Regions from separate parts of the Sorangium sp. So ce381 genome, predicted to be linked through region 2. Evidence: riboswitches for the same ligand, from Rfam matches in the RefSeq annotation. Region 2 holds a riboswitch; each other region holds the start of a gene.
The links. Region 2 has a riboswitch for cobalamin ahead of WMF29_RS04870 (TonB-dependent receptor). Riboswitches for the same ligand answer to the same signal wherever they lie in the genome.

Region 1 (10,226 bases), 4.3 Mb from region 2:
CGCAGCACCTCGAGCAGGCGCGGCGGGGTGCGCGCCACCGGCCCGGGTGGGGATGTCGCGACGCGATTCATGGTGACCTGTGCCATGGGGAAGCCGTCGTGGGGCAAGCTCGGCCGGTCAGCCGGTGGCTTCCTGGATGGGCGCCTCCGCGCGGTGCCGGGGCGCTGGCCTCGCCTCGCGCGGCAGCCGGGTCGACAGGAGCTCCCACCAGTGCCCGAGCGTCGGCAGCTCGGCGAGGTCCACGAACGCGACGTCGATCCCCGCGGCGCGCCACTGCTCGACGAGCGTCATGAGCCGTATCGAGTCGAGCCCCAGATCGAGGACGTTGTCGCGATCGGAGATCGCCGAGGGGAGCTGGTCGAGGACCTCGGCCACCTCGCCGCGCAGGCGCTCGACCCACGGCGTCCGGTCCTGCGTCCCCCCGAGCGGCGCCGGCGCCGGCGCCTCGCGCCGCAGGGGGCTCGCCCGCTCGCGGGGCGCGAGCGCGGCGAGGACGTCGCTCGTGGGCAGCGCGACGCCGCACCGCTGCGCGACGTAGGTGATGGCCATGTCGTGCTGCTGCCGGGAGAAATCGGCGGTCCCGTCGGTCACGAGGAACGGCTGGACGTCGTTCATGAACGCCTCGCACGCGGTCAGCAGGCACCCGATGTGCGCGTACACGCCGCACACGATCAGCTGATCGCGGCCCCACCGGCGCATGAGATCCAGGAGCTCCGTGCGCTGGAAGGCGCTGTAGCGCCACTTGGTGAGGACGGTGTCGGCGCTTCCAGGCGCGAGCTCGCGCACGATCTCGTGTTTGTCGGGCTGCTGCGTCAGACCGGGCCCCCAGAGATCCGTCAGCAGACCGCGCTGGGCCCTCGTCTGCTCGGCGGGCTGCTTCGTGTAGACGACCGGGATCCCGCTCGCCGCGCACCGCTCCCGGAGCAGGCGGACACTTTCGATCAGCTCGACCATCGGGGACGCGCTCGCGTCGTAGAAGCCGAGGAAATACTCCTGCATATCGTGGATCAAGAGGACGGAGCGCCCCGGATCCGGCCGCCATGACGCCCGGCTCTCCGGGAGCTCGTCGGCTCGTGGCATGCGATAGGTCTGGATGCGGGGGATGGCCATGGTCGTTCCTCTCTCTCCTCGTCTCTTCTGGTCGCAGCGCTCCTGTCGATGGAACGGGCCGCGGGCGTCGCTGCGCCGCCTCGGCCCGCGCTGCCCTCTCAGGCGCGCGCTCCCTGCGCGAGCCTGTCGGCGATCCACCGGCGGAGCGCCTTCTTGTCCACCTTGCCGACGCTCGTCGTCGGGAGGGCGTCGAGCCACTCGATGCGATCGGGCACCTTGTACTGGGCGACGCCGCGCTCGCGCAGGAAGGCGTTGATCTCCCTCGCCGGCGGCGGCTGCCCGCGCGCCACGAGGAACGCGCACGATCGCTCGCCGAGGTGGGCGTCCGGCATGGCGACGAGCGCCGCGTCGCGCACCGCCGGGTGGGCGAGGACGTGGTTCTCGACCTCCTCGGCCGCGATCTTCTCGCCGCCGCGGTTGATCTGATCCTTGGCGCGGCCCTCCACGACGAGGTAGCCGGCGGCGGTCCGCCGCACGAGATCGCCCGTGCGGTAGAAGCCGTCGCGCGTGAACGCCTTCTCGTTGTGCGCGTCGGCCCTGTAATAGCCGCGGATCGTGTAGGGCCCTCGCGTGAGCAGGTGGCCGACCTGCCCGGGCTCGACGTCGCGGTCGTCGTCGTCCACGACGCGGACCTCGTCGTGGGGCGAGATGGGCCTGCCCTGCGTCTCGAGCGCGATGGCGTCGGGGTCGTCGAGGCGGGTGTAGTTGACGAGCCCCTCCGCCATCCCGAACACCTGCTGCACCTTGCAGCCCAGGGTCGGCCCCACGCGGCGCGCGACCTCCGCGGGGAGCCTGGCGCCGCCCACCTGGAGCACCTTCAAGCTCGACAGGTCGTGCCGCGCCGCCCGGGCCGACTCCAGCCAGACCGAGGCCAGCGGCGGCACGAGCGCGGTCAGCGTGACCCGCTCCCGCTCGATCCACGGGAACGCCTCGTCCGGGCTGGGGCGGCGGCAGAGCACAACGCGGCCTCCGGCGTGGAGCACGCCCAGGCTCCCGGGCGAGCTGAGCGTGAAGTTGTGCGCGACGGGGAGGACGGCGAGGTAGACGCTGCCCTCGTCGAGCCCGCAGATCTCCGCGCTGGCCCGCACGCTGTAGAGGTAGTCGTCGTGCGTCCTCGGGATGAGCTTCGGTACGCCGGTGCTCCCGCCGGACAGCTGGAAGAAGGCGACGTCCCCCGCGGCGGGCTCCGGGAGCTCGACGGGCTCCCGGTCCAGGCTCGAGAGCGCTGTGTGCTCGCCCGGCTCGCCGGCCACGAGCACGTGCTGCAAGGTCCCGACGTCGCGCCGGATCTGGCTCGCCAGCTCCCGGTAATCGAACCCGCCGTCCCGGTCGGCGATGACGTACGCGACCGCCTCGGTGTGCTCGCAGAAATACGCGATCTCGGCGCGCCGGTGCGCGGGCAGGGCCAGCACGGGGAGCGCCCCGAGCCGGAACAGCGCGAAGCACACCTCGAAGAACTCCGCGATGTTCGGGAGCTGGACGACGACGCGATCCCCCGGCCGGAGCCCGAGGTGCAGGAGGCCCGCGGCGAGGCGATCGGCGCGCCGATCGAGCTCACCGTAGCTCACCCGGCGATCGCCGCCGACGAGCGCGATCCGATCGGGGTGCCGCGCGGCCCGCTCGCGGAGCAGGCGCCCGAAGGTCTCGCCGCGCCAGTAGCCGGCGCGCCGGTAGAGATCGGCCATCTCGGCCGGCCACGGAGTCCAGCCGTCGAGCGCCTGCCTCCGCGCCTGCGCGGGCGCCTGCGGGCTTTCCTCCGGAGCGCTCATGCCCGCTCCGGCGCCCGGTCGAGGCCGAGCGCGTTCAGCATCGTCCCGAGCTTGGCGGTGGTCTCGGCGAGCTCGTGCTCGCCGCTGGAGCCGATGACGATCCCGGCCCCGGCATAGAGGCGGAGCGCCCGGCCGGCGACGTCGGCGCAGCGGATGACGACCGCCCACTCGCCGTCGCCGCTGGCGTCGGACCAGCCCACGAGCCCCGTGAAGAACCCGCGGTCGAACCGCTCGATCGCCTCGATGGCGTCGCGGGCGCGGTCCGTCGGGTATCCGCACACCGCGGGGGTCGGGTGCAGCGCTGTGGCCAGCTTCATCGAGGAGATCGAGAGATCGCGCAGCTCCCCGGTGAGCCGGCTCGACAGGTGCCACAGCGTCGGGGTCTGCGTGAGCGAAGGCTCGTCGGGGACGCTCAGGCGCCGGCAGAACGGCCGGAGCGCGGCGGCCACGGCGTCGACGACGATGGCGTGCTCGTGCCGGTCTTTCTCGGACGCGAGCAGGGCGATCGCCCGCCGGCGGTCCTCGTCGGGGTCCGGGCTGCGGACCGCGGAGCCGGCGAGCGGATTGGCGATCACCCGGAGCCCGGAGCGCGACAGGAGCAGCTCCGGGCTCGCGCCGAGGAGCGTCCGCGCGCGCGACATCGCGACGCCGCGCTCCGCGCCGGAGAGCCCCGCGGTCGGATCCGAGAGGTTCGCGGCGAAGGTGTAGCCGTTCCGGTTCTGCTGCGAGAGGCGCTGGAGGACGAGGCGGAGATCGACCGGCTCTCGCAGGACCATCTCCAGCATCCTGGAGAGGACCACCTTGCTCAGCACCTCGGACCGCATCAGGCCCACCGCCGTCTCGACGCCGCGCACGTAGTCGCGGGGCTCCGGGACCTGGCGCAGCTCCTGGATGGCAATCGGCAGGTGCGCTCTCGGCGACTCCGACGTGTGGTTGAGCGGGCCTGCGCTCTGGATCGTCCGCGGCACGATGAGGTGAGCGGGCGACGTGCTGTTGAACGGCACCGCGCCGACCACCATGGGGAGGCCCTGGCCGGCGCCGGCCCTCGAGGCCGCCGCGAGCACCCTTGTGACGCGGTCCGCGAGGCGGTCGCCCTGATCCGCGCCGTTCGGCTCGAGGATCATGTCGTGTACGCCCTGCGCGAGCAGGGTGCGTGTCGGCGACGCGAAGAAGAACGCCGACTCAGGGGTGTATTGCTTCAACAGCTGCCCTGCGTTCACCGCGGGCAGCGCGGCAGAGGCCGGCATCGAGATGGAACTCGTCACATTCAGCTCCGATGGGCGTCGAGAGCCACGTGGGCTCGGGTCATCGGGCGCTGGACGTCAGGTCTCGGGCCGCTTGATTATGATAAAGAAAATCAGTTTCAAGTAACTCATGGCACGGAAGATCGAAACTGTCAAGGGACTCCCGATTCTGTCTCGGGTGTGTGCCGTCGGTGGGGCCCGTGGACGGGGCGCTCCGGGGCTTCGCTTCTGCGTTGACATCCTGCGTGACGGGTGCGACGAGTCGCCCCGCCATCGGTGCTCGCCCGGCCATCGCCGGGCGAGCTGAAAAGGGAACCCGGTGAGAATCCGGGACTGCCCCCGCAGCGGTGAACGGGAACGACGATCACCAAGAAGCACTGGGCATGCACCAGAGCAGCCTGGGAAGCGGTGATCCGTAGGAGAGCGGCCGGCGACGGCCGCAGCGCCCGTGAGTCCGAAGACCTGCCGAAGGTGCGCGCGCCGGTGCGCTGGCGCGCGCTGACCTGAGCCTTCGAGGGGAAGGCGCGCAGGCCCTCGACCACCTCGCTCGCGCGCGGTGCCGTGGCCCGTCACGCAGCCCCCTCGCTTCGGCTCTCGGCTCACCCGGAGCAGCGCTGGGTCGACGCGGGCAGGCGGCGCGTGAATGGTTGATTCCTCTGATCGTCGGTCGCGTCGGCGCCGGAGCGCCGGCGCGGCGTGCTGGCTCGCCCTCGCGGTCGGCAGCGCCGTGGCAGCCCTGCCGGCTGCCCGCGCTGACGATCTGCGCAGGCCGGCGGGCGAGCAGGGGGGCGATCGCGCTGCCGCTCCGCCGGAGACAGCCCCGCTGGAGGTGCGCGTCGAGGGGGATCGCCTGCGCGCGCCCGCGCCGCCCAAGGACAGGTCCGTCGCGGGGTCGGTGCTGAGCCGCGATCGCCTCACCGGCGCGGGGCTCGGGGCGGCGGACGTGCTCCGCACGCAGCCGGGCGTCCGCGTGGAGGAGTCGGGCGGCTTCGGCGGGCCGGCGACCGCGGCCCTCCGGGGAGCGACCGCCACGCAGACGCCTGTGTACCTCGCCGGCGTCCGCCTGAACGACGACGTCGTGGGGACGGCGGATCTCTCGCTCGTGCCCCTCTGGCTCATCGAGCGCGTCGAGATCTACCGCGGCAACGCGCCCATCGAGGCCGACCGCCTCGGCCCCGGCGGCGCGATCTTCTTCGAGCCGCGGCGGCCTTCCCGGACGACGGCCGGCGTGGGGGCGATGGCGGGCTCGCTCGGCGCGCGGCGCGGGTGGGCGTTCGCCGGCGCCAGCGCGGGGCCGGTGAGCTCGATCGTCGGGGTGAGCGCCGAGGCCGCGGAGAACCGCTACACGTTCGTGGACGATCGCGGGACGCTCTTCGACGAGAGCGACGACACCCTGGAGCGCCGGCAGAACGCCGACGTGCGCACGATCGACGCGTGGGCGCTCGCGCGCGTCGAGCTCGGGGGCGGCGCGATCGTCGACGTGATCGCGAACGGCACCGATCGCGAGCAGGGGATGCCGAGGCTCGCGCTCCTGCCATCCCGGAGGGCGCGGGGGGAGTCGCGGCGCGTCCTGACGTCCGTCGTGGCGCGGGTGCCGTTCGGCGGCGAGGCGCAGCACGCGATCGAGGCGCGCACCTCGTTCATCGAGGCGCGCTCGGAGGTCCACGATCCCCTCTTCGAGCTCGCGCTGCTCACGCCGGAGCTCCGGCTCGCGGGCCGCCGCCTGGAGCAGACGCTCGGGGCGACGCTCTCGTTCGCCGACCGGCTCCGGGTGCGGCCCGTGCTCTCGGTCGCGCGCGAGGGCATCTCGCGCGCGCCGGACGACGTCCCGCTCGCGCGCGCGCGGCGCTCGTTCGCGCGCGGCGCCGTCAGCGCGGAGGTGAGCCTCGGCGAGGGGCTCGCGCTGCACGCCCTCGCGAGCGGGGAGTGCCACGCCACCGGCGCGGACCGGGAGCGCCCTTGCGACGTGCTCGTCCCGACCGGGCGGGTCGGCGTGGAGGCGGGGAGCGACCGGATCCGGCTCCTCGCGACCGTGGGCCGCTACGTCCGCGTCCCGACGCTCGGCGAGGTGTACGGCGTCTCCGGCGTCGTCCACGGCAACGTGGAGCTCGAGCCGGAGTCCGGCGCCACGATCGAGGCCGGGATCCGGGCGCAGACGGGGCGCGGCGCCGTCGTGCGCGGCGCCTTCATCGACGCGTTCGCGTTCGGGAGCGCGGTCTCCGGGCTCGTCGCGTACGAGAAATCCGGCCAGGGCTACGTGAGCCCGTACAACGTCGGCCGCGCCCGCGTCGTGGGCGCAGAGCTCCTGGCCGGGGTCGAGGTGACCCCGTTCCTCCGCGCCGAGATCGCGGCGACGCTGCTCGATCCGCGGGACACGACGCCGGGGCGGACGACGAGGAACGACATCCTCCCGTTCCGCTCGCGCCTCGTCGTCGCGCCGCGCCTGCACGCCGAGTGGAACCGTCCGGACGGCGCCGTGTTCTCGGGCGCGTCGGGCGAGCTCCGGGCCGTGTACCAGTCGAGCCGGTACGCCGATCCCGCCGGCCTCGGCGTGATCGCGGAGCAAGCGACCGTCGACCTCGACGCGGAGGCGAGGTGGCTCGGCGGGCACCTCGCGGTGAGGGGTCGCGTCGCGGACCTGCTGGACGCGCGGCGCACGGATGTCGTCGGGTATCCGCTCCCGGGACGGAGCGTGTTTTTCACACTGGAGTCAACATGGTGAAGATCAGTCTATCTGCGATCGCGATCTCGATTCCGCTCCTCGGCTGCAACGTGGATTCACCGCCGCCGTCGACGGGCGGCGTCCACGGCGGCGGCGACGGCGACGCGTGCGAGAGCGGCGTCGTCATCGTGACGAGCGACTACCAGTCGACGAACATCGTTGTGTCGGAGCTCGACGGGACCACCCTGTCGCCCTCCTTCGTGTCGAGCGGCGCGGCGAAGCCGGGGCTCAGCCTCGCGCTGTCCGGCGACGTCGACGTCCCGAGGGCGGCGCCGCCGTCCGGCCGCGTGGTCCTGCTCGATCGGTTCGGCACGAACGTGATCACCTGGATGGATCTCGAGACCGCCGAGGTCCTCGCGCAGCTCCCGGTCGGGCAGGGGTTCGAGTCGAACCCGCAGGACTACATCGAGGTGGGCGCGGACCGCGCGCTCGTGTCGCGCTACGGGAGCAACCCGAGCCCGGGCGTGGAGCCGTTCGACGAGGGCGGCGATCTCCTGATCGTCGACACGAAGGAGTACTCCATCGCGGGGCGCATCGCCCTGCCGGAGGAGGAAGAGGGGCTCCTGCCGCGCCCGTCGGGGATGGCGCGCGTCGGCGACGACGTGGTCGTATCGCTCGGCCGGCTCGCCGCGGACCTCTCGACCGCGGGCGAAGGGCGCTTCGTGGGCGTCTCGCCGGAGCAGGGCGCTGTCACATGGACGGTCGACGTGCAGGGGCTCTACGGCTGCGGGCGCCTCGCCGTGTCGCCCTCGGGAGAGCGGCTGGCGGTGGCCTGCTCGAGCCGCTTCAACGCCGAGACGATGGAGTACGATCCGGCGACGAGCGACATCGTGATCTACGACGCTCGCACCTCGCCCCCGGAGGAGATCAAGCGGCTCGGCGTGGCGAGGGCGCTCGGCGCCGCGGTCCAGCCCACGCTCGCCTTCGCCTCCGAGGACGTCCTCCTCGGGACGGCCTACGCGGGCAGCACGTCCGCCGGGGATCGCGCCTTCTCCGTGAGCATCGCCACGGGCGAGGTCACGACGCTCGCCCTGGCAACCCAGGCCTACGCCTTCGGCGGCGTCCACTGCTCGCCCGGCTGCGGCGACGTCTGCCTGCTGAGCGACGCGGAGAAGAACAAGCTCCGGCGCTGGCAGGTGACGGCGAACGGCGCGCTCGAGCCGCTGGAGGACGCGACCGTCGACACCGAGATCGGGCTCCCGCCGCGAGGGATCGGCGGGCTCTGATCGGCCCTGCGGGCGGTAGGTCGATCGCGTCAGAACGAGGCGTCGAGGACGACCTCCCCGGAGACGCCGACCTGATACGCGGAGACGCGGCGCTCGAAGAAGTTCGTGACCTCCTGGACGTCTTGCAGATCCATGAACGAGAACGGGTTCTTCGCCCCGTAGCGCTTCGGCATGCCGAGCGTGGCGAGCCGCTGGTCGGCGCAGAACTCGAGGTAGCGGCGCACGTCGCGCGCCGACATTCCCGCCACGCCGGCGCCGAGGAGATCCTCGGCGAACCGGGCCTCGCAGGCGATCGCCTCATCCATCATCTCGAGGATCGACCGCGAGAGGCTGGCGTCGAAGAGCTCGGGCTCCTCGCGCCGCACCGTGCTCACGACCTCGAAGGCGAAGCGCATGTGCGCGCTCTCGTCGCGGAAGACCCAGCTCGTCCCCGCGGCCAGCCCGTGGAGCAGGCCGCGCGAGCGCAGGAAGTACACGTACGCGAACGCGCCGAAGAAGAAGAGCCCCTCGACGCACGCGGCGAAGCAGATGAGGTTCAGCAGGAACCGCCGCCGATCGGCGCGCGAGTCCAGCCGGCCCAGCGACTCGATGGAATCGATCCACCGCATGCAGAAATCGGCCTTCTGCCGGATCGAGGGGATGTTCTCGACGGCCGCGAAGGCGCGGTGACGGTCCTCGGGATCGGGGATGTACGTGTCGAGGAGCGTCAGATAGAACTGGACGTGGAGCGCCTCTTCGTAGAGCTGCCGCGACAGGTACATCCGCGCCTCCGGGGCGTTGATGTGCCTGTACAGGTTGAGGACGAGGTTGTTCGCCACGATGGAGTCTCCCGTGGCGAAGAACGCGACGAGGCGCTGCACGAGGTGCCGCTCCGCGTCGGTCATCTTCCGCAGGTCGCCCACGTCCGTGGAGAAGTCGACCTCCTCCACGGTCCACGTGTTCTTGATGGCGGAGCGGTACATCTCGAAGAAGGCCGGATAGGCCATCGGGCGAAGGGTGAGGCACTGGCCCGGATCCAGGAGGCGCGCGGGGCGGCTGACGCGGCTCACTGGCAGGCCTCGCAGGCTTCGGGGTTCTCGAGCGCGCACGCCACGTCCGCGGCCGCGTTCGCCGGCGGCGCCTGTCCCCAGCCGCCCTCGCGGCGCGGCGCGGCGCCGCCCTCGGGCGTGCGGTCGGGCGCCGCCTCCACGGTCGCCTTGGCGATGCGCGTCGCGGGGCGCGATCGCAGGTAGTAGGTCGTCTTGAGCCCCTTCTTCCATGCGTGGAAGTACATGCTCGAGAGCTGGCCGATGGTGGGGTTCTCGACGAAGAGGTTCAGCGACTGGCTCTGATCGATGAAGGCGCCGCGATCCGCGGCCATGTCGATGAGCGAGCGCATCGGGATCTCCCACGCCGTCCGGTACACGGCGCGCAGCTGCTCGGGCAGCTCGTCCATGCCCTGGACCGAGCCCTCCGCGAGCTTGAGCCGGGCGCGCGCCGCGTCGTTCCAGGCGCCGAGCCGCTTGAGCTCGGCGACCAGGTAGCGGTTCATCTGCAGGAAGTCCCCAGAGAGCGTCTCGCGCTTGAAGAGGTTGGACACCTGCGGCTCGATGCACTCGTAGCAGCCCGCGATCGACGCGATGGTGGCCGTCGGCGCGATGGCGACGAGCAGCGAGTTCCTGAGCCCCTCGGCCTGGACGCGCGCGCGGAGCGCCTCCCAGCGGGCCGTGTCCTCCGGGACGACGTTCCACGCGTCGAACTGGAGCTCTCCGCGCGCGGCGCGCGTCTCGTCGAACGCCGGGTGTCGCCCCTTCTCCGCCGCGAGGTCCGCGGACGTCGAGAGCGCGTGGTAATACACCTCCTCCGAGATCCGCCTGGAGAGCTCCCGCGCGGCCGGGGCGTCGAAGGGCAGGCGCATCTGGAAGAACACGTCCTGCAGGCCCATGAGCCCGAGCCCGACAGGCCGCCAGCGGAGGTTCGATCGCCTCGTCGAGGGGATGGGGTAGTAGTTGAGGTCGATGACGCGGTCGAGCTGGCGGATCGCGGTCCGCACCGTGCGCGCGAGCTTTTCGAAATCGAACACGATCGCGCCGTCCGCCAGTGTGGTCGTGTGGCGAGCGAGGTTGATCGAGCCCAGGTTGCAGACGGCCGACTCCTCGTTCGAGGTCACCTCCAG
Region 2 (10,226 bases):
CCGCAGGCTGTCCTCGATCGCCGAGAACACCTTGCCCTGGTAACGGATCTCGCGGCCTGGCCCGGCCGCGAGCCAGTAGTTGCCGCCGGGGCCGCCGCCGTCGCCGGCCGCGCTCGGGCTGGCGAGGAGCGGCTCCGCGTTGCCGGGGAACGGGTCGGGCGGGGTCGCGAAGCCCGGGAACGACGGCGCGGGCGGCGCGGGCGGCGAGGAGGCGAAGGGCTCGGGGCCTGCGGAGAACGTGAGCGACGCGCCGGGCTCGAAGCTCACCGACAGGGCGCCGCCGCGGGCGGCGACCACGACGCCGGGCGTGCGCTCCTCGACGACGACCTCCTCGATGACCTTCCCGGAGACGAGCAGGAGCTTGTGGCTGCTCGTCACCTGCGAGCTCTCGGCCGTGAGCTCGCGGCGCAGCGCGATCTGGTGCGAGACGTAGAATTGGAGGTTCTTCACGTCGCTGTCGCTCAGGTCGTGCTGCACCCGGAGCTCGTGCGTGAACGGGACGAGGCGGGGGCCGCAGCCCGCGAGGAGGAGGAGCGAAAAGAGCGCCAGGAAGAGCGGGGCGGACGCCGTGGACAGGCGCCAGCGCGCCGCGGCGTGGGTCGTGTGGACAGAGAACGGCATGGGAGCCCTCGTTGAAGAGGCCTCGGCGAGATGGCCGCGGCGCACCTCTCCGCAACGGGGCGGCCAGGCGCAGCTTACAGCGCGCGACGAACCGCTCGCGTGATGGCGCCTCGCGACGCCACGGCGGAGTCGCGGCCGCCTCGGGGGCGCGTGACGGGATGGGGCGCTCAGCCGGCTCCAGAACGAGCGGAGATGTCCGCCAGGTGCTGTTTCAGCACGTCCGCGCGGATCGGCTTGACCAGGTGCACGTCGAACCCGGCCTCCCGGCTCATGCGGCGGTCCGCTTCCTGGCCGTAACCGGTCATCGCCAACAGCGATAGGCCCGCGAGGCCTGGAATGCGGCGCAGCGCGCGCGCGACGTCATACCCTGTCATGCCCGGCATGCCGATATCGAGGAGCACGACGTCCGGCTGGAGCTGCGCCGCGAGATCGAGCGCTGAAGGACCGTCGAACACCGCATGCACGTCGTGGCCCATGCGCTTCAGCAACAGCGCCATGCTCTCGGCCGAGTCTCGGTTGTCGTCGACGACGAGGATGCGCAGCTTGCGCCCGGCTTGCGTTGCGGGTGCGCCCACCGTCGGCGGCGCGAGAGGGCGCGTCCGCCGCGGCAATCGCACGATGAACTCGCTGCCGCGGCCGGGCCCCTCGCTGAGCGCCTGGACCGTCCCGCCGTGCAGCTCGACAAGCCGGCGCACGATCGGCAAGCCGAGGCCCAGCCCGCCCTCGGAGCGATCGAGGCCGCGATCCCCCTGCGTGAACAGGTCGAACACCTGCGGCAGCAGCTCGGGCGATATCCCCGCGCCGTTGTCGAGGACACGGAGCGTCGCCTGCGCGCCGTCCGCCTCCACGGTGACCCGGATCGAGCCGCGCGGCGGCGTGAACTTCGCCGCGTTGTGCAGCAGGTTGATCACCACCTGCGTGAGCCGCGCCAGGTCGCCCTGGACGATGGCGAGCGGCTCGGCGGGCAGCTGCACCTCGAGGACCTGCTCTCGCGCGTCGATCCAGGTCCGGGACGCTTCCGCCGCGCGCGTCACCACGTCGGCGAGATCGATGCGCTTGGATTCCAGGGCGATCTTGCCGCGCGTGATGCGGCTCACGTCGAGCAGGTCGTCGACGAGCCGCACGAGCTGACCGAGCTGCCGTTCCATCAGGCCGGCCGCCCAGACGACCTGGGCGTTGTCCTTGCCTTCGAGCTTGAGGACGCTTGTCGCGTTGGCGATCGGCGCCAGCGGATTGCGCAGCTCGTGCGCCAGCATCGCCACGAATTCCTCCATCTGGCGCGCGTTGGACTCCATCTGCTCCAGGCGCTTGCGCTCGCTCAGGTCGCGCGTGATCTTGGTGAAGCCGCGCAGCTCGCCGCTCGGGCCGCGGATGGCCGTGACGAGGACGCTCGCCCAGAACGACGAGCCGTCCTTGCGCACGCGCCAGCCTTCGTCCTCGAAGCTGCCTTCGCGCCGCGCTTCGGCGAGCACCGCCTCTGGCCGGCCGCGCTCGATCGCCTCTGCCGGATAGAAGCGCGAGAAGTGCGTGCCGATCACCTCTTGCGCGGAGCATCCCTTGATCCGCTCCGCGCCGGCGTTCCACGTGGCCACCCGGCCCTCGGGGTCGAGCATGAAGATGGCGTAATCCTTCACGCCTTCGACCAGCGTGCGGAAGCGCTCCTCGCTCTGCCGCAGCGACTCTTCCTGGCGCTTGCGCTCGGTCAGATCGCGCGTGATCTTGGCGAAGCCGCGCAGCTCGCCGTCGGGGCCGTGGAGGGCGGTGATGATGACGTTCGCCCAGAACATCGAGCCGTCCTTGCGCACGCGCCAGCCTTCGTCCTCGAAGCGGCCTACGCGCCGCGCCTCGGCGAGCTCTGTCTGTGGCCACTTCCGCTCGATCGCCTCGGCCGGATAGAAGCGCGAGAAGTGCGTGCCGATCACCTCTTGCGCGGAGTATCCTTTGATCTGCTCGGCGCCGGCGTTCCACGTGATCACGCGACCCTCGGTGTCCAGCATGAAGATGGCGTAGTCCTTCACGCCTTCGACCAGCATGCGGAACTGCAGATCGGCGCCGAGCCCTGTCGGATCCATGCGGCACAGCCTACAGCATGGTTACACGTTCGCCACGCCATGCTCTCCCTTCCTGTCCTGCTCTCCGCGTCCGCGAGCCGTCATCACGGCGGCTGGCAGCGGCGAGCGACGAGCACAGCAATGGCCACATGAACCGGCGTCGAGAGCGTCCGCCGGCGGCCGCGCAGGGCCACCGCGACCCGCTGGAGCGGCTCGAGCGTGTCAAGGCGGACTCATCGATCGTGGAGCCATCGAGCGTGTCCAGCGCGAGCCACCCGACCTCGAGGACACCGCGACTGGCGAGCGCTACGGCGCCCCAGCTCCCCGGCCAGCCGCAGCGTGGAGGGGCCATGACGGCGCCGTGGATGGGTCGAGAGCAGGGTTGTCGCGCATTCCTGAGGACCACCCGGCATGAGTGGAGTGGAACGCGCGGCGGGGACGGCGCGGACCATCGGAGTCGACATCGCTTCAGGCGGCGCTGCGTCTACTCCCAGTACAGCGTCGCCCGCCCGATCGCCGTGAACGGCCACCCCGGCGAGTAGTGGATCCCGGTGACCGGGGCCGGCTCGTACGGCAGCCGCGACTCGCTCGCGAACTGGACCTCGCGCCACGTCGTGTCGAAGAGGTTCTGGATGTCCACGGCCACCTCGACGTGCTTCCACCGCAGCCCGGCGTTGGCGTCGACGACCGTGAACCCCTCGGCGGTGAGCGACTCGTCCTCGGTCGCGGGCCGCGCGCCGATCGCCTTGACCCGCAGCGCCGCGAACGGCGTGAAGGCGCCGAACGTCGGGCGGACGCCGACACCCGCGGTCAGCGTCCGGGTCGGCGCGAGGGCGACCGCGCTCGCGTTGCCGGCGTTCTCGCGGAAGCGCGCGCGGGTGAAGGTCGCGTCCACGTCCGCGAAGAGCCAGCTCCCGAGCCGGTAGCGCCCGCCGATCTCGATCCCGTAGCGCCGCGTCTGCCCCGACGCCTCGGTCGCGCCCGCGTCGCCGCTCCACACCAGCTCCGAGTCCACGTCGAGGAGGAACCCGGCCCCGCTCAGCGACAGCCCGCGCAAGGGCGCGACCCGCACGCCGACCTCATAGCCCGTCGCGGGCGTGATCAACGTCGCCGCCCCCTCGCCCAGCACCGCGCCCTGCGCGTCGTTCGAGTGGAAGCCCCGCCCGAAGTGGGCGAAGAGATCGAGCCCCTCGACGGGCGACACGATCGCCGTGAGCTTCGGGAGCAGCTGCATCTGCCCCCGGGTGCCGCTCGACCTGTTCCCCGTCCTCTCGAGGTCCTCGCCCGGGTCGTCCACGTTGACGTCGATCCACTGCCCGCGCGCCCCGAGCACGACGCGGAGCCAGCGCCGGAGCCGGGCGTCCTGCTCGACGTAGACGCCGATCTGGCTCTCGTCGACGTGGGTCCTGCTCTTCTCCTCGAGCCGCTCGCGCGCCTCGTCGTGGTGGAGGGACTTGTCGATCGCGTCCGCGCGGATCTGCGCGCCGAGCGAGGTCGTGAATCTCGCCCCGCCGATCTCGTATTGCCTGCGGAACCGGAGATCGGCGCCCCCGACGGTGCGGTCGTCGTTCTGCTCGATCTGGTCGCCGTGGACGGCGTCCTCGCTGAAGAACGTGAAGTTCGAGTACAGCGTGAAGCGGTAGCGGACGAGGTAGGCCAGCGCGCTCAGATCGGCGTCCCGCCACGCCGTCGAGTAGGCGAGGGACGCCATGTGCCGCTCGGTCGCCCCGCCCTCGGTCGGATCCACGGCGCCGAAATGGTCGATGCACGGCTGTCCGAACGCCGACGGCGGCGGGTTCAGCCCGCCCTGCTCGCCCTCGCCGCACACGGCGCGCGCGGGGATCTGGCCGGAGCCGTGCCAGGTCGATCCATACGACATCCATGTCATCTGGACCTTCCCCGTGTCGCCGAGATCGTGCGTGGCCCGCAGGTACACGTTGAAGCGCTTGAGCCGCTCCGGGCTCACGAACGGCCCGTCGTTCCGGTAGATCTCCGCCGCGGCCACAGCGCGCCACGCGTCGCCGAGATCCGGCGAGGCGATGACGAGGCCGCGCTGGATACCGTACTGCCCCAGGCTGACCTGCGCGTAGCTCTCCTCGAGCTTCTCGGCGAAGCGCAGGTTGACGGCGCCCGCCGTACCGAAGTCGCCGATGCCGGCGTAATAAGGCCCCTTGTAGCCGTCGAGCCCTGTCACGAGCTCCGGGATCATGAAGTAGAGATCGGTGAAGCCGTGCCCGTGGCCGTGGCTGACCATGTTGACGGGCACGCCGTCGACGAAGAAGGCGACGTCGGTCCCGTGGTCCGCGTCGAACCCGCGGAGGAAGTACTGGTTCGCCTTGCCGCCGCCCGCGTGCTGCACGGCGAAGAGCCCGGGGACCGACTCGAGGATGTCGCCCGGCCGCAGCCTCGGCCTGAGCTCGAGCTCCCGGTGTCCGACGGAGACGCGCGACGCGGCCTCGCTGCCCGGCTTCTCCGCCTGGATCGTGACCTCGATCGCGGCGTCGCCCTCGGGCGCGCCTGCGCTGCCCGCAGGGGTCGCGGCGCCGCCCGCGGGCGTGCCCTCACCGGTGGGCTGTGCAGCGGCGGCCTCCGGCGGGGCGGCGGGCGCCGCGGGGGCGTCGCCCTCGGCGCGCGCGGGCCGCGCGGCGGCCAGCACCATGGATAACGCGGCGAGCAGATGAAATGGATGGCGGTGCCCGTGGCTCGTCGTGACCGTCTCGCGCAGCATTCGTGTCCTCCTTCGCCGCAATCGCGCGGAGCGGCTTCGGGCCGCTCGCGTCGAGCTCCGCGAGGACGAAATGGCTGGCCATCGCACGGTGCGCTGGACCGACCTCTCGCCCCCGCGGGCGACCGGAAGGCGACGCGGGGGCGGTTCGGTATCCGGGACGTGGCAGAGGCAGAGCTGCACCGGCTCGGACCTCACCGCCTCCCTCGAGGCTCCCAGGTCGAACCGGCGCCGGATGTCTCCCGCCGCCGGGCGCTGGCAGGTCTTCGGGCTCGCGAGCGCTCCGGCCTGGCCGGCTCCCTACTGTCCACCGCTTCCCAGCCCTCGTCGGGCCAGTGCTTGGGGTGGAGGTCGTTCTCGCTTACCGCTGCGGGGCAGCCCCGGAATTTCACCGGGTTCCCTCTTCGGCCCAGGCGAACGCCCGGGCACCAGCACGGCGCGCACCCTATGGCCGCGCGCCTTCGGCTGTCAATCGCTAGCGCTCCGCTCGCCCGCCCGGCGCGGGCTCGCCCGCGCCACGCGCGCGCCTCGCGCTCTCCATCCGAGCGCCTCCCTGCGCGGCTGCCGCGCCGCTGCCGTGCAGGCCGAACGTTCGGGCTCTAGCGAGGATGGGCTCGCTCCTCCGTGGGTCGCGTGCTACACGGCCGCCGCCGTATATGCCCCGTAACGATCTCCGCAATATCGCCATCGTCGCCCACGTCGACCACGGGAAGACGACCCTCGTCGATCACATGCTCCGCCAGTCGGGCGCCTTCCGAGAGAACGAGGTCGTGGCCGAGCGGGTCATGGACTCGAACGACCTCGAGCGGGAGCGCGGCATCACCATCCTCGCGAAGAACACGAGCATCCGGTACCGCGGGGTCAAGATCAACATCGTCGACACGCCCGGCCACTCCGACTTCGGCGGCGAGGTCGAGCGCACGCTCATGATGGCCGACGGGGCGCTCCTCCTCGTCGACGCCGCCGAGGGCCCGCTGCCGCAGACGCGCTTCGTGCTCTCGAAGTGCCTCCAGCGCGGCTTCCCGGTCATCGTGGTCATCAACAAGATCGACCGGAGCGACGCGCGCGCCCACGAGGTGCTCTCCGAGGTGTTCGACCTCTTCTGCGACCTCGAGGCGAGCGACGCGCAGATGGACTTCTCGACGCTCTACGCCGTGGCGAAGCTCGGCCAGGCGAAGCGCGAGCTCGAGCACGAGGCGAAGGACCTCGAGCCGCTCTTCGAGACCATCCTCGAGCGGGTCCCCGGCCCCTCCGGCGACCCCGACGGTCCGCTCCAGGTCATCGTCTGCAACACGACCCACGACGAGTACGTGGGCCGGCTCGCGGTCGGCCGGGTGGTCCGCGGCACCGCCCGGTCCGGCGCCGACGTCGCGCTCCTCGCCGAGGGCGGCCAGTCGCGCGGCTACGTGAAGATGCTCTACGCCTACGAGGGGCTGAAGCGCGTCGCGGTCGAGAGCGCCGTCGCGGGCGAGGTGATCGCGATCGCCGGGATCGACGCGGTCACGATCGGCGACACGATCACGGATCCGGCGCACCCCGAGGCGCTGCCGCGGATCGTCGTCGAGGAGCCGACGATCAAGATGAAGATCGGCGTCAACACGTCGACCTTCGCCGGCAAGTGCAAGCAGTCGAAGTACCTGACGAGCCGTCACCTGAAGGAGCGGCTCGAGCGCGAGGCGATGAAGAACCTCGCGATCCGGGTGGAGCCGACGGAGGTGCCCGACACGTTCGTGGTGCTCGGCCGCGGCGAGCTCCAGCTCGCGATCCTCGTGGAGACGATGCGGCGCGAGGGGTACGAGATGCAGCTCTCGAACCCCGAGGTGGTGACGCGCGAGATCGACGGCGAGGTGATGGAGCCGCTCGAGCTCGTGGTCGTGGACGTGCCGGACACCTACGTCGGCATCGTGACCGAGCGCCTCAGCTCCCGGCGCGGCCGGATGGTGAAGATGACGAACCCCGGCTTCGGCCGCGCCCGCCTCGAGTTCCGGGTGCCGTCGCGCGGGCTCATCGGCTTCCGCGGCGAGTTCCTGACGGCGACGCGCGGGACGGGCCTGCTCAACACGATGTTCGACGGCTGGGCGCCCTGGGGCGGCCCGATGATGCGCCGCCCGACCGGCGCCATCGTCGCCGATCGCGTCGGCGTGGCGACCCCGTACGCGCTGCACCACCTGCAGCCGCGCGGCATGTTCTTCATCGTCCCCGGCGTCGAGGTCTACGAGGGGATGATCATCGGCGAGCACAACCGGCCGAACGACACCGACGTCAACGTCATCAAGGAGAAGAAGCTGTCGAACGTGCGCAACCACGGCAAGGACGAGAACGTCCTCCTGGCCAGCCCGCGGCTGCTCACGATCGAGACGGCGATGGAGTGGATCGACGGCGACGAGCTCGTCGAGGTCACGCCCGACGCGGTGCGCGTCCGCAAGAAGGTGCTCGCGTGCAACCGCCGCGAGCGCCGCGAGGACGCGATCGAGCAATCGCAGGCGGTGGAGTGAGCGGCGCGGGCGCGCGGGACGTGCGGGACGTCCGAGGCGCGCCCCTGCCGTGCTTGCCGCGCTATAAGATGCCGTGATGAGAACGACGCCGCTCTTCGCTTTCCTGGCTTCGGTCGTCGCGCTCTCGGGGGCGGGCGCCTGCGGCGGGGCCGTCGTCGTCGACGGGCTCCCCGAGAGCTCCGACGGCGCCGGGGGCGCAGGCGCGGCCGAGGGGTCGCAGTCGGCGAGCTCCGGCCGGCCGTCCATCGAAGAGCAGAAGGCCTCGTGCGATTTCTTCTGCTCGCTCTTCGACGGCGTCACGTGTCCGGAGCTCCGGTGTCGCGAGCGCTGCGCCGACCTGCTCTCCGAGCAGCGCCCCTGCAACGCGCAGACCGCTCCTTTCTTCGATTGCATGGGCGAGACCATCGTCTCCGCGGACCGGATCCCCTGCGAGTTCCTCGCGCCGTCGATCGCGTCGCTCTTCGATTGCCTGAGCGGGCGCGATCGGGAGTGCAGGACCGATTTCCTGCCCCAGACGTGCGACGCGCCGTTCGAGCAGCTCAGGGCGTGTCAGCGCGATCAGGGCCGGTAGCGGGGGCGCTCGCCGCCTGACGCGCGCGGCCGCGCGCCGGGGTCGAGGGCGCTCCGGAGCGGCCCGAGGGCGTCGACGACGAACGCGACGAGCGCCTTCACGCGCGGCACCCCGCGCGTATCGCGGTGCACCCCGAGCCACAGCTTGCGCCCTGGCGGCGGCGAGGGCGGCGAGAGCAGGCGGAGGCCGGCGGTCGCGTCGCCGAGGTAGCGGGGCAGGCAGACGAGCCCGACGCCGGCGGCCCCCATCGTCGCCTGGGGCTCGCGGCCGTTGGTGCGCGCGGCGACGCGGGCCTTCGCGGCGACGGCGCGCACCCACGACAGGTCGGCGATCGCCGGAGGATCGTCGTTCATGGTGACGAGCGCGTGGCCCTCGCACTGCCGGCCCCAGTCCGGCGGGCCGTGCTCGGCGAGGTAAGCCTCCGATGCATAGAGGCCGAACCCGATCCGCGCGACCTCGCGCTGGAAGACCTCGTGGTGCTCGAACGCGGCGGGGCGAAGGGCGATGTCCGCTTCCCGCCGCGGCAGGCTCAGCCACCGCGCGTCCGCGATGAGATCGACGGAGATGGCGGGGTGGCGCGCGAGGAACGGGACGAGCAGCGGCCCGAGGACGCGCGTGGCGAGCCACTCGGACGCGGTGATACGGAGGTGGCCTCTCAGGCCCGCGTCGCGCCCGGCGGCGGCGCGCTCGGCCGCGAGCGCGTCCTGCTCCATGCGCTCGGCGTGGCCGAGCACGCTCTCGCCCGCGGCCGAGAGCGTGAACCCCGACGGCGAGCGCTGGAAGAGCCTCGCCCCGAGGTGCCGCTCGAACGCCGCGACGCGCCGCCCCACGGTCGGCTGGGTGACCTTCAGCGCGCGCGCGGCGGCGGAGAGGTTGCCGTGCCGCGCGACGGCGAGGAAGTAGCGCAGATCGTCCCAGTCGAGCATGGCTCCGGGGCGCGGGGCGCTGCTGCCGGAGAGCGCTCCGCGCCATGCAAAGGTGCATGCCGAGTCTACGTCGATGGTGGATCCCCCGGCAACGGCGGACCGCGCATGCTCTCCAGCGTGCGTTCGCGCACCCGCGACCCCGCGCACTCTCGCACTCGGGCACTCGGGCGCTCGGGCGCTCGGGCGCTCGGGCACTCGCGTTCTCGCGCTCTCGCAGGTCGTGTGTTTCACATCGGATGGTCGGATGGAGGCTGGTATGTTGACGAATCGTCGTGAGTTTCTCCACCGCGTGACCGGAACGGCCGCGGCGGGCTTCCTGGGCTCGGCGCCGGCCGGGACCACCTCCTGTGCCGCGCAGCACGGGCCGGCGCCGCCGCGGCCGGCGGCGGGATCGAAGATCAAGGCGATCGCCTTCGACGCCTTTCCGATCTTCGATCCGCGGCCGATCGCGGCGCTCGCGGAGGAGCTCTGTCCTGGCAAGGGTGCATTGCTGAGCGAGGCGTGGCGCACCCGGCAATTCGAGTACACGTGGCTCCGGGTCGCCTCCCACGAGTATGCCGACTTCTGGCAGGTGACGGCGGATGCGCTGGTGTTCGCCGAGCGCGCGCTGGCGCTCGATCTCGGAGAGGAGAAGCGGGCGCGGCTCCTCGGCGCGTACCTCGATCTCCGGGCGTGGCCTGACGTGCTGCCGGCGCTCGGGGCGCTGAGAGGCGCGGGGATCCGGCTGTCGTTCCTGTCGAACTTCACCCCGAAGATGCTCGGGGCCGCCATCGAGAGCTCCGGTCTGGGGGGCCTGTTCGAGCACGTGCTCAGCACGGACCAGGCGAGGACGTACAA
Region 3 (10,226 bases), 980 kb from region 2:
CGGCGAGGTTGGCGGCGCGGAGGTTCTTCGGGTCGAGCTTCAGGGCGAGCTCGATGAGCTCGGCCACCCGCTCGCCGAGCTCGGCGCGGCCGTAGCGGTAGCCGATGTCGGCGGCGCTCGTGTAGAGCGCGCTCTTGAAGGCGCCGTCGGTCGCGCCCTCGGCCTCGGCCACGTACCGGTCCACGAGGTCGCGCCACCGCTCGCGCTTCGAGGCGTCGGTCTCGAGCGCCTCGGCCGCGGCGTCGTCGTCGGGGCGCAGCTCGATCAGCCGCTTGTAGGCGGCCGCCGCGCGGTCGACGTCGATGAGCTCCTCGTGGTAGACGCGGGCGAGCTCGGCCTGCATCGCGGGCTCGACGGCGCTGCCCGCGGCGAGGGCGATCTCCAGCTCGAGGAGGCGGGCCACGGCCTGCCATTCCTTCCGCTGCTCGTGCCGCCCGCGCGCCGCGCCGAGCAGGCGCTCGACGTCCCCGGGGCCCGCGCCGTTGTTCGGAGCAGTCACGGCCTCCGCGAGCTCGTTCCAGGCTGCCTCGTTCTCGGGCTCATCCTGCAGACGCCCAAGGGCCATCCGAATCGTCTCAACGCTCATCGTATCTCCGCGGACCTCGCGAATTCGGTCCGGTCCGTTCACGGGCCGGGCGAAGATAGCCGGGCGGACGATACGGTTTCAAGGATCCTCGCCCCCGCGGGCCTGGAAGGTCGGGCGGAGCTTTCGCGCGCTTCTGCTCCTGTGGCGCGGGGACGTCCGAGCGGGCGGGCCGTCGGACCGTCTGGCCGCGGCGAGGGCGGTTCACCGCGCTCTCGGGTTCGGCTATCAACCGCGGGCATGGAAGCTACGACGATCAAGCGCTTCGGGGTGATCGGCGCGGGCCAGATGGGGCGAGGCATCGCCCAGGTCGCCGCGGCCGCGGGCCTCGAGGTGGTCCTGTGCGACGTCTCGAGGGCGCTGGCGGAGTCGGGCAAGGCCCAGATCGCCGCCATCCTCGCGAAGCAGGTGGAGAAGGGCAAGCTGGCCGCGGAGGCGCGGGAGGCGCTCCTCGGCCGGGTCGCGGTGGCCGACGGGATCGCGGGGCTGGCCGGGGTCGACCTGGCCGTGGAGGCGGTGACCGAGAACTTCGAGGTGAAGAGCGGGATCTTCAAGCTCGCCGACGCGGCGCTGCCGAAGGGGGCGATCCTGGCGTCGAACACGTCGTCGATCTCGATCACGCGGCTGGCGGCGGTGACCGGGCGGCCTGAGCTGGTCATCGGGATGCACTTCATGAACCCGGTGCCGCTGATGAAGCTGGTCGAGCTCGTCCGTGGGGTCCAGACGTCGGACGCGACGTACGAGGCCGTCCGGGCGCTCTCGGTCGGGCTCGGCAAGACGGTGATCACCTCGAAGGACCAGCCCGGGTTCATCGTGAACCGGATGCTGATCCCGTTCCTCAACGAGGCGTGCTTCGCGCTCCAGGAGGGGCTGTCCACGCCGGAGGACATCGACGCGGGGGCGCGGCTCGGGCTGAACCACCCGATGGGGCCGCTCGAGCTCGCCGATTTGATCGGGCTGGATACGGTGCTGTCGATCGCGGAGGTGCTGCACCGGGAGTTCGGGGACTCGAAGTACCGGGCGGCGACGCTGCTCCGGAACCTGGTGGCGGCGGGGTGGTACGGGAAGAAGAGCGGGCGGGGGTTCTACGTGTACGACGAGAAGGGGCAGAAGAGCGGGCGGGCGGTGTAGGCGGCTGCCACGGAGCCAGGGAGGGAGGGGGCGCCGCGCGGGGGGCCGGCGGGGGCCCCTCCCACGAACTCGCGCCTTTTGGGGGGCTATGGCCGGCTGAACGGCGGGGCCGGTCCGGGAGGGCGTCGCACGGAGCGGGCCGGCGCTCGGGTTCGTGGGGCCCTACCCCGCCGGCCCCCCGCGCGGCGCCCCCTCCCTCCCTGGCTCTCTCCAGGCGGGGATGAGGGGAGCGGCGACGGGATAAGCGCGATGTGAACACGGATGTGCGGGTCGGAGGATGGGCGGTCGGCCCGACTCACTACGATCGCACGGGGGCTCGTGGCAGGGCGTCAGATCGCGCGCACCCGCACTCAAGCGGGGAGTTCGGATTATCGAGCGACGGGCTGTGTCCCGGAACAGGCGCGTGACGTCCTCTGGAAATCGCTCGCTTGGATCGCTCGCTCGTCGGCTCGGCAACGGTCTCGGCAAAGCGAGATCGGTCGGACACCGAATGAGGCCTTCGCGCGCGACGGCAGGCGCTTCCCCCCGGCGCGGCGCGCTGCTAACCACGCTCCATGACCGCTCAAGAACAGCAGCCGGGGGCCCGCGGTACGCTCCAGTTCGTCGCCGTCGAGCGCGCGGGTCACGTCGCCACCGTGACCATCCAGCGGCCCGACAAACTCAACGCCCTGAACCCCGCCGTCCTCGGCGAGCTCACCGCGGCCTTCCGCGACCTCCTCACGCCCGCCGAGGGCAACGAGGTGCGCGCGGCGGTGCTGACCGGCGCCGGCAAGGCGTTCGTCGCCGGCGCGGACATCGCGGAGATGGCGACCATGAACAGCATCGCCGCGAAGCGGTTCGCCGACGCTGGCCACCGGCTCGCCGAGCTCATCGAGACTGCCCCCTTCCCCGTGATCGCCGCCGTCAACGGCTTCGCGCTGGGCGGCGGCTGCGAGCTCGCCCTCGCCTGCGACTTCATCTACGCCGCCGAAGGCGCCAAGCTCGGCCAGCCCGAGGTGAACCTGGGCGTCATCCCGGGGTTCGGCGGAACCCAGCGGCTGCTGCGACGGGTCGGGCCCGGACGCGCGCGCGAGCTCGTCTATTCAGGAGACATGATCACCGCGCAGCAGGCGCTGTCGATCGGGCTCGTCAACGCCGTCTTCCCGGCGACCGAGCTCCTCGCGCGCGCCCACGAGACCGCCCTCAAGATCGCCTCGCGCGGCCCGCTCGCCGTCGCCGCCGCCAAGCGCGTCCTCCTGCGCGGCGAGAGCCTCGACCTCGCCGCCGCCAACGAGCTGGAAGCCCAGGCATTCGCGGCGCTCTTCGGCAGCGAAGATCAACAGCTCGGAATGAAAGCGTTCCTGGCGAAATCCCAGGCCACGTTCACCGGAAAGTGACGCCTCGGAAGGCACGAACCGCGCGCTCGAGGGGCAAAAAAATACCGCGCATCACGCTGGAGGGGGGCCCAGAATGACCGCGGCAGGAAAACCGCGCCGGAGTCCTGAACGTCCGCCACGGTGCTAAGAAGAAAAACCGCATGCGCTCCGGGCTGGGGGGTCCGCGCCGGTGCGCATGCGGTAGTCAGATTGTGGCATCCGCAAGCGCGTTGTCGATAACAAAGTGCAACGCCTGCACGCCGGGCGAGCAGAGCGCTCCAGACGCGAAGGCAGCCAGGCGAGCGCACGACCCACACACACAAGCTCTGCCGGAATTCACGTTCGAGCCGGGCATACCCCTCCACCGAAGACAGCGCTCGGCGCAGCGTTCATTTCGCATTCCGAGACGAGCGAACACGAGATCCCCCATCTCTTCAATAAGAGACGCCACGACGCGGCAGGCAGCACAACGGACACCTGCTCCCGAGTAAAGAGCCAGGACGAATAAAGCACACTACGGAAGGAACGCGCCGGCGCCTGTGTTCAAGCGCACGAGAGCCCCTGCGTGCGCGCAGGCCGCGATACGCGCAGCGCGCGCGAGGCCACAAAGTAAACAGGTTTTATCTAAGGGGGACATATTTCACGACGTGTGCTCGACGACTCTTCGCCTGATGCGTCTGGGTCAATTTCTCGGCCTGGGCCATCGCATGACAGGCCTGGATGGCTCGCCGGCGCGCGCCTGTCTGCTCGATGGGGGCCCCGACAGGCGCACGGCGCGCCTCGGCAGCGATGGCCTCGTGCGCCGCTGCAGCGCCCCCCGAGGGCGAGGTGGCCACCAGCGCAGGCATCACCGCCGCACCGACGCCGTAGACGAGGGAGCTCGCGGCGTGCAGCGGCGGACCGGAGCGCGCCAGGTGGAAGCGCGCGCCCGGGTCGATGCACCGGGTCGACGCACCCGGGTTCGCCCGGTCCGCGCACGCGGGGTGCGCGCGCCCAGCTCGCGCGATCGCGTCGCCAGGACACGCGGGCCGACGCGCAGGCCAGCGCGCGCAAGGCGGAGCCCGCGCGCTCGACGGTGAGCTCGTCTGACACGCGAGGCCCCGTGCAGCGTCCGCTGGGCACCTCCGCCGCGATCGGGGCGCGACGTCCTTGACGCCGGGCACGAAACGGGATTACCGAGCACCGGCCTGACAATCCATTCCTCGGGTGCCCTCCAGGGCATAACAGGGAAGCCGGTGCAAAACCGGCGCGGTCCCGCCACCGTGAGTGGGGAGCTGCCTCCGAAGACCACTGGGCCTCATTGGACGAGGCCTGGGAAGGTGGACGCAGCGCTGGGAGCTCGATCAGCTCCCTGAACCCATGAGCCGGGAGACCTACCCGAGCCTCCCACGAGGTGCAGCTTGCGCACGTCTTCGTGGCGTTCGGGTGCGGACTTCACCCGGAGCGCCGAAATCGGTCTTCACGGCCGCTCTTTGTCGATAGCCGCCGTGTCCCTGGGGACGCTCCTCGCGCCCCGGCCCGCGGCCGCGATGCACCTCGCGGAAGGCGTCCTGCCGCTCGGCTGGTGCGCCGCCTGGAACGCGCTCGCCCTGCCCTTCGTCGCGATCGCCCTCCACCTGCTCCGGCGCCGCACCCAGCAGGACGCCTTCTACAAGCCGTTCGTCGGCCTCATCGCCGCCGCCGTCTTCGCGATCTCGTGCATGCCCGTGCCGGTGCCGACCGCCGGGACCTGCTCCCACCCGTGCGGCACAGGGCTCGCGGCGGTGCTCATCGGCCCCTGGATGACCGTCCTCGTCACCGTGGTGGCGCTCCTTATCCAGGCCCTCTTCCTCGCGCACGGCGGCCTCACCACGCTGGGCGCCGACGTCGCGTCGATGGGCATCGCGGGCGCCTTCACCGGATACTTCGTCTTCCACCTCGCGCGGCGCTGCGGCGCGAACCTCTGGGTCGCGGGCTTCCTGGCGGGCGTGACGTCGGACTGGGCGACGTACGCCACCACGGCGCTCGCGCTCGCGCTCGGGCTCTCGGGCGAGGGATCGGTGACGGCCATGTTCACGGGCGTCGCCCTCGCCTTCGTCCCCACCCAGCTGCCGCTCGGCCTGCTCGAGGGCGTCATGACCGCGGGGGCGCTCGCCTTCCTGCGCACCCGGCGGCCCGACATCCTGGACCGGCTCCAGGTCGTCCGGCTCGCCCCGGGGGCATCGTGACGCGGCGGCTCGGACAGCGCCCGGTGTCAGCGCTGCTCGCGCGGCGCGCGTGCGTAGCCTGCGAGCGCGCGCTCCAGCTCGCCGCTGCCCTCTGGCTCGCCGCCTGCCGCAACGCGTCCTGGGACGGCGTCGACGAGGCCGTGGTCCGCCGCGTCGCCGAGGACGCAGGGCGCCACGAGACGGGGCCGCTGTTCGCGGGCCTCGAGGGCGACCTCCTGCTGTTCGCGTTCCTGTGGGCCGGGCTCCTCGCCGGCTTCGCCCTCGGCTACTTCTCGCGCGTGCTCTTCGTCGAGCGCGCGGACGCGCCCGCGGGCAAGGCCGGCGGCGAAGGCCTGCGTGCGGACTGATCCCCCCGCGCGGCTCCGCGACGTGGACGCCCGGCTCCGCCTCGGGGCCGCCGTGGCGGCGTGCTGCGTCGCCGCGGGCGCGCGCTCGCCCGTCACGCCGGCCGCGCTGCTCCTCCTCGCGTGCGCGGCCCTCCACCTCCAGGGCACGCCCGCGCGCGCCGTCCTCCGCGCCGCCGCGCCCGCCGCGTGGATCGGCGCGGTCGCGGCGGCGCTCGCGCTCGCGCTCACGCCGGGGGCGCCGCTCCTCCCCGGCGCGCCGTTCCCTGTCGACGCGATCACGGCCGAGGGGGCCCGCCGCGCCGTCGCCATCGGCGCGCGCGTCCTCGCGGCGGCCGCGGTGCTCCGGTGGCTCGCCGGCGCCGCCGCGCCCGCCGAGATCGAGGCGGCGCTCGCCGGGCTCGGCGTCCCCGCGGCCCTCGTCGAGCTGCTCGCGCTGACGCGGCGCTTCGCCGGCGTGCTCCAGCGCGCGGCCGACAGCGCGTGGAGCGCCGCCGCGCTCCGCGGCGGGTTCACCCGCCCCGGCGCCGCCGCGCGCTCGGCCGGCGCCGTCGCTGGCGTCGTGGCGCTCCGCACGCTGGAGCGCTCCGAGAGCGCCGCGCTCGCGATGCAGCTCCGCGGCTACCAGGGGAAGCTCCCCGTGGCGGACCGAAGGGCGAGCGCGCCCGCCGCGAACCTCGCGTTCGCCGCCGCCGCCATCGCGGCCCTCGGGCTCAGCGTCGCCGCGGGAGAGGCCGGATGATCGCGATCGCGCTCCGCGCCCCCCGGATTGGCTACCGGCACGGCGAGCCCGTGCTGCGCGACGTGCGCCTCGACGTCGCCGAGGGCGAGTCCGTGGCGGTGCTCGGCGGCAACGGCGCCGGCAAGACCGCGCTGCTCCGGACGCTCGTCGGGCTCCTCACGGCGCCCGGCGGCGGCGTCGAGATCGCGGGCCGCCGCGTGGGCTCGCCCTCGGACGCCGTCGCCGCGGGCGCCGCGCTCGTGCTCCAGGACCCGGACGACCAGCTGCTCGGCGCGACGCTCCTCGACGACGTCCTGTTCGGCCCGCGAAACCTCGGCCTGCCCGCGCCCGAGGCGCGGCGCCGCGCCGAGGAGGCGCTCGCCGCCGTGCAGATCGCGCACCTCGCCGATCGGGCCATCGAGGCGCTGAGCTTCGGCGAGCGCAAGCGCGCGTGCATCGCCGGGATGCTGGCGATGCGGCCGCGGGTGCTGCTGCTCGACGAGCCGACCGCGGGGCTCGACCCGGAGGGCGAGCTCGCCCTGTGCCAGACGCTGCGCGCGCTCTCCGAGCAGCAGGGGACCACGCTGGTCACCGCGACGCACGCCGTGGATCTCGTGCCGCTCTTCGCAACGCGCGCCGTCCTGCTCGGCGACGGCCAGGTCCTCGCGGACGGGCCGCCGCGGGAGGTGTTCGCGCGGGGGGAGCTCCTCGCGCGGGCGCGGGTGCGGCGGCCGTGGGTCGCCGAGCTCTGGACCCGGATGAGGCCTGTGCCGCCGCAGGGCGGCGCGGGGCTCCCGCTCACCCTGGAGGAGGCGCTCGCGTGCATGACGACGGTCTCCTGCTGATCGGCCACGGCAGCCGCGACGCCGCGTCGAACGCCGAGTTCGAGGCGATCGTGGCCGATTACGCCGCGGCGCGGCCCGAGATCGCCGTGCAGCACGGCTACATCGAGCTCGCGACGCCGCACCTCGCCGACGCGCTTACGGCGCTCGCGGCGCGGGCGTCGCGGGTGGCGGTCGTGCCGCTCTTCCTGTTCGCCGCGGGGCACGTGAAGAACGACATCCCGCTCGCGCTCGAGCGGGCGCGGGCCGCGCACCCGGGCGTGCGCTTCTCGGCGGCGCGGCCGCTCGGCGTGCACCCGGCGCTCGCGCAGATCGCGTTCGAGCGCGCCGCGACCGCGCTGCCGGACGACCCGGCGGCGCGGGCCCGGTCGGCGCTCGTCGTCGTGGGGCGCGGGTCGAGCGACCCGGACGCGAACGGCGATTTCTGCAAGACGGCGCGCCTCATCGGCGAGGGCCGCGGGCTCCAGCTCGTCGAGCCGACCTTCATCGGCGTCACCCGCCCCTCGGTCGAGGAGACGCTGGAGCGGGTCGCGCGGCACCGGCCGGAGCGCGTCGTGGTGGTCCCCTACTTCCTCTTCGCCGGGCGGCTCATGACGAAGCTCGCCGAGCAGGTCGACCGCTTCTCCTCGACGTACCCGTGGATCCGGGCGTCGCTCGCGCCGCACCTCGGCCGGTCGAGCGCGCTCGAGGGGCTGATCGACGAGCGCGCGCGCCAGGCGTTCGCCGGCGAGGCGCCGCTCCCCTGCGACACGTGCATGTACCGCACCGCGCTGCCGGGGCTCGCCCGGGAGGTCGGCGGGCTCAAGGCGATGCTCTACAGCGTGCGCCACACGCTCACGCACACGCAGGCGTCGAACCACCCGCACGCCCACCGCTCGCTGCGCAAGCACGTGCTCGTCTGCGGCAACGCCGACTGCGTGGACCGCGGCAGCCTTGCGCTGCTCGAGTCGGTGCGCCGCCTCGTGAAGCAGGCCGGCCAGCAGCAGCAGATCCGCGTGACGAGGACGTCGTGCATGGGGCGCTGCGGCGAGGGGCCGACGGTCGCCGTCTACCCCGACGGGGTCTGGTACCGCGGCGTCCGCGAGGAGGACGCGAAGGACCTCGTCGAGGAGCACCTGCTCGGCGACCGGCTGGTGGCCCGGCTCGTCGACGACATCATGCAGTGAAGGATGGATAGGAGAGAACCGATATGGCCTGTCACGAGATCGCCGCGCTCCGCCTTGGGCTCATGAACATCCTGGGCATCGAGGATCCCGCCGAGCGCACGCACGAGCTCGCCGAGCTCGGCGCCGCGGCCGCCGAGCCCGGGCCGGTCTCGGCGATGCTGCGCGCCGGGGACCTGAAGAACCTCTCGCGCCTCTTCGAGGGGTCGCTCGTGGAGCTCCAGGAGAAGGTCGCCAAGACCCCCGCCGGCGACCCGAAGCTGCCTTATCTGCGCTCGCTCCTCATCCTGACGAAGCAGGTCGAGCTCGATCTGCGCGCCCAGGTCGACGGGCTCGGCCGGCTCTACCGGGAGCTCGAGGAGATGCACGACTTCGTGCACGAGATCTACCCGGCCGAGTGAAGCGCGCCCCTCACCGGAGGGAGCCCATCGCGCGTGATTGCGACCGCGCGGAGACAGGAGCGACGTCATGGCAACACAAGGCAACCCGAAGATCAGGATCGCCCACGCAACGCCGCTCGGCGACGCCGCGCGGCTGCTCCGGCTCGAGCGCGTCGACGGCGCGGAGATCGGCTTCGCCGGCGGGCAGTACGTGATCATCAACACCGGCGTCACCCTGCCCGGCGGCAGGCTCGCGAAGCGCGCCTACTCGCTGCTCTCCAGCGACGCCGAGCAGCGCGCCGTCGAGATCGCGGTGAAGCGCATCGGCGCCGGGCCGGGGTCGAACGTGCTCAACGACATCGCCGTCGGCGCCGAGCTCGAGTGGAGCGGCCCCTGGGGCAAGCTGCGGCTCGCGCCGGGCTTCTCCGGCCGCGCGCTCGTGATCGCCACCGACACCGGCATCACCGCCGCCCTCGGAATCGCGCGCAGCGCTGCCGCCGCCGGCGCGGCGCAGCTCGACCTGCTCTGGCTCGTCGAGCCGGGCGAGACCTTCGCCTCCGAGCCGTTCGTCCGCGAGCGCCTCCCCGCCGCCGTTCGCCTCACGGTCGCCCGCGACCTCCCCCCGATCGGCCACCCCGAGCGGCCGGCGCGCGCGTGCGCCCTCGTGGACGGGCAGCTCGCGGCCGGGCCGTACGACGCCGTGCTCTGCGCGGGCGACGGCGCGGTCCTCTACCCGCTCCGCGACCACCTGGTCTCGCTCGGCGCGCCGGAGGGGAGCGTGCTCCTGGAGAGCTTCTTCAACAACCCTGCGAAGAAGTCTTTGTAATCGTTCGGGATCTTGCGAGGGGTGGCGGGGGCACCGGGCCCCAGCCCCGTGGCTGCCCGTTTCGGTTGAATCGGCTGCCCCCATGGGCCAAATGCCCGCCATGGCTGCCTTCCGACACGTCCGCGGCGCGCGCGCTCTCTCTCCGTTTCGTACCGACAAGCGCCTGACCGAGCTGAAGCAGCGGGTGCCCGAGGTGGTCGGGCTGGGGAGCCGCTGGATCTACTTCGTGCACTCGCGGGCCTCGCTCGACGAGCGCGGCGAGCACGTGCTGTCGCATCTCTTGGACGACGACGCGCTGGCGCACGGCGGGGGCGGGACGGGCGAGGACGAAGGTCAGCTCGTGCTGGTGGTGCCGCGCTTCGGCACCCTCTCGCCCTGGAGCTCGAAGGCGACCGACATCGCCTGGGTGGCGGGGCTCGCGGCGGTGCAGCGGATCGAGCGGGGCATCGCCTACTACGTGCGGGCGTCCCGGCCGCTGACCGGCGAGGAGCTGACGCGCGCGGCGGGGGCGCTGCACGATCGGATGACCGAGTCGGTGGCCTTCGACTTGGCGGCCGGGCAGGCGCTCTTTCGCGACGAAAAGCCGCGGCCCCTCGCTCGCGTGCCGCTGTCGCGCGAGGGGCGGCTCTCGCTGACGCGCGCCAACAAGGAGCTCGGCTTGGCCCTGGCGGAGG

Region 1: linked by a shared signal. The riboswitch ahead of WMF29_RS21165 (TonB-dependent receptor domain-containing protein) and the one ahead of WMF29_RS04870 (TonB-dependent receptor) in region 2 are both predicted to bind cobalamin.
Region 3: linked by a shared signal. The riboswitch ahead of WMF29_RS01345 (energy-coupling factor ABC transporter permease) and the one ahead of WMF29_RS04870 (TonB-dependent receptor) in region 2 are both predicted to bind cobalamin.

The regions. Positions count from the first base shown of each region.
Region 1 covers NZ_CP150336.1:5,618,756-5,628,981, reverse strand. The annotation lists gene WMF29_RS21185 (siderophore-interacting protein) at 1-71, opposite strand, end outside; gene WMF29_RS21180 (isochorismatase family protein) at 118-1,110, opposite strand; gene WMF29_RS21175 ((2,3-dihydroxybenzoyl)adenylate synthase) at 1,209-2,879, opposite strand; gene dhbC (isochorismate synthase DhbC) at 2,876-4,144, opposite strand; cobalamin riboswitch at 4,381-4,607, shown strand; gene WMF29_RS21165 (TonB-dependent receptor domain-containing protein) at 4,851-6,845, shown strand; gene WMF29_RS21160 (hypothetical protein) at 6,839-8,071, shown strand; gene WMF29_RS21155 (ribonucleotide-diphosphate reductase subunit beta) at 8,101-9,057, opposite strand; gene WMF29_RS21150 (ribonucleoside-diphosphate reductase subunit alpha) at 9,117-10,226, opposite strand, start outside.
Region 2 covers NZ_CP150336.1:1,311,322-1,321,547, reverse strand. The annotation lists gene WMF29_RS04880 (DNA-directed RNA polymerase) at 1-621, opposite strand, end outside; gene WMF29_RS04875 (hybrid sensor histidine kinase/response regulator) at 789-2,693, opposite strand; gene WMF29_RS04870 (TonB-dependent receptor) at 3,157-5,400, opposite strand; cobalamin riboswitch at 5,638-5,845, opposite strand; gene typA (translational GTPase TypA) at 6,006-7,892, shown strand; gene WMF29_RS04860 (hypothetical protein) at 7,969-8,463, shown strand; gene WMF29_RS04855 (LysR family transcriptional regulator) at 8,451-9,389, opposite strand; gene WMF29_RS04850 (haloacid dehalogenase type II) at 9,646-10,226, shown strand, end outside.
Region 3 covers NZ_CP150336.1:335,426-345,651, reverse strand. The annotation lists gene WMF29_RS01360 (tetratricopeptide repeat protein) at 1-565, opposite strand, end outside; gene WMF29_RS01355 (3-hydroxyacyl-CoA dehydrogenase family protein) at 824-1,714, shown strand; gene WMF29_RS01350 (enoyl-CoA hydratase/isomerase family protein) at 2,269-3,090, shown strand; cobalamin riboswitch at 4,257-4,464, shown strand; gene WMF29_RS01345 (energy-coupling factor ABC transporter permease) at 4,563-5,276, shown strand; gene WMF29_RS01340 (hypothetical protein) at 5,300-5,623, shown strand; gene WMF29_RS01335 (CbiQ family ECF transporter T component) at 5,613-6,362, shown strand; gene WMF29_RS01330 (ATP-binding cassette domain-containing protein) at 6,359-7,186, shown strand; gene WMF29_RS01325 (CbiX/SirB N-terminal domain-containing protein) at 7,162-8,349, shown strand; gene WMF29_RS01320 (DUF3209 family protein) at 8,373-8,747, shown strand; gene WMF29_RS01315 (FAD-dependent oxidoreductase) at 8,815-9,552, shown strand; gene purL (phosphoribosylformylglycinamidine synthase) at 9,653-10,226, shown strand, end outside.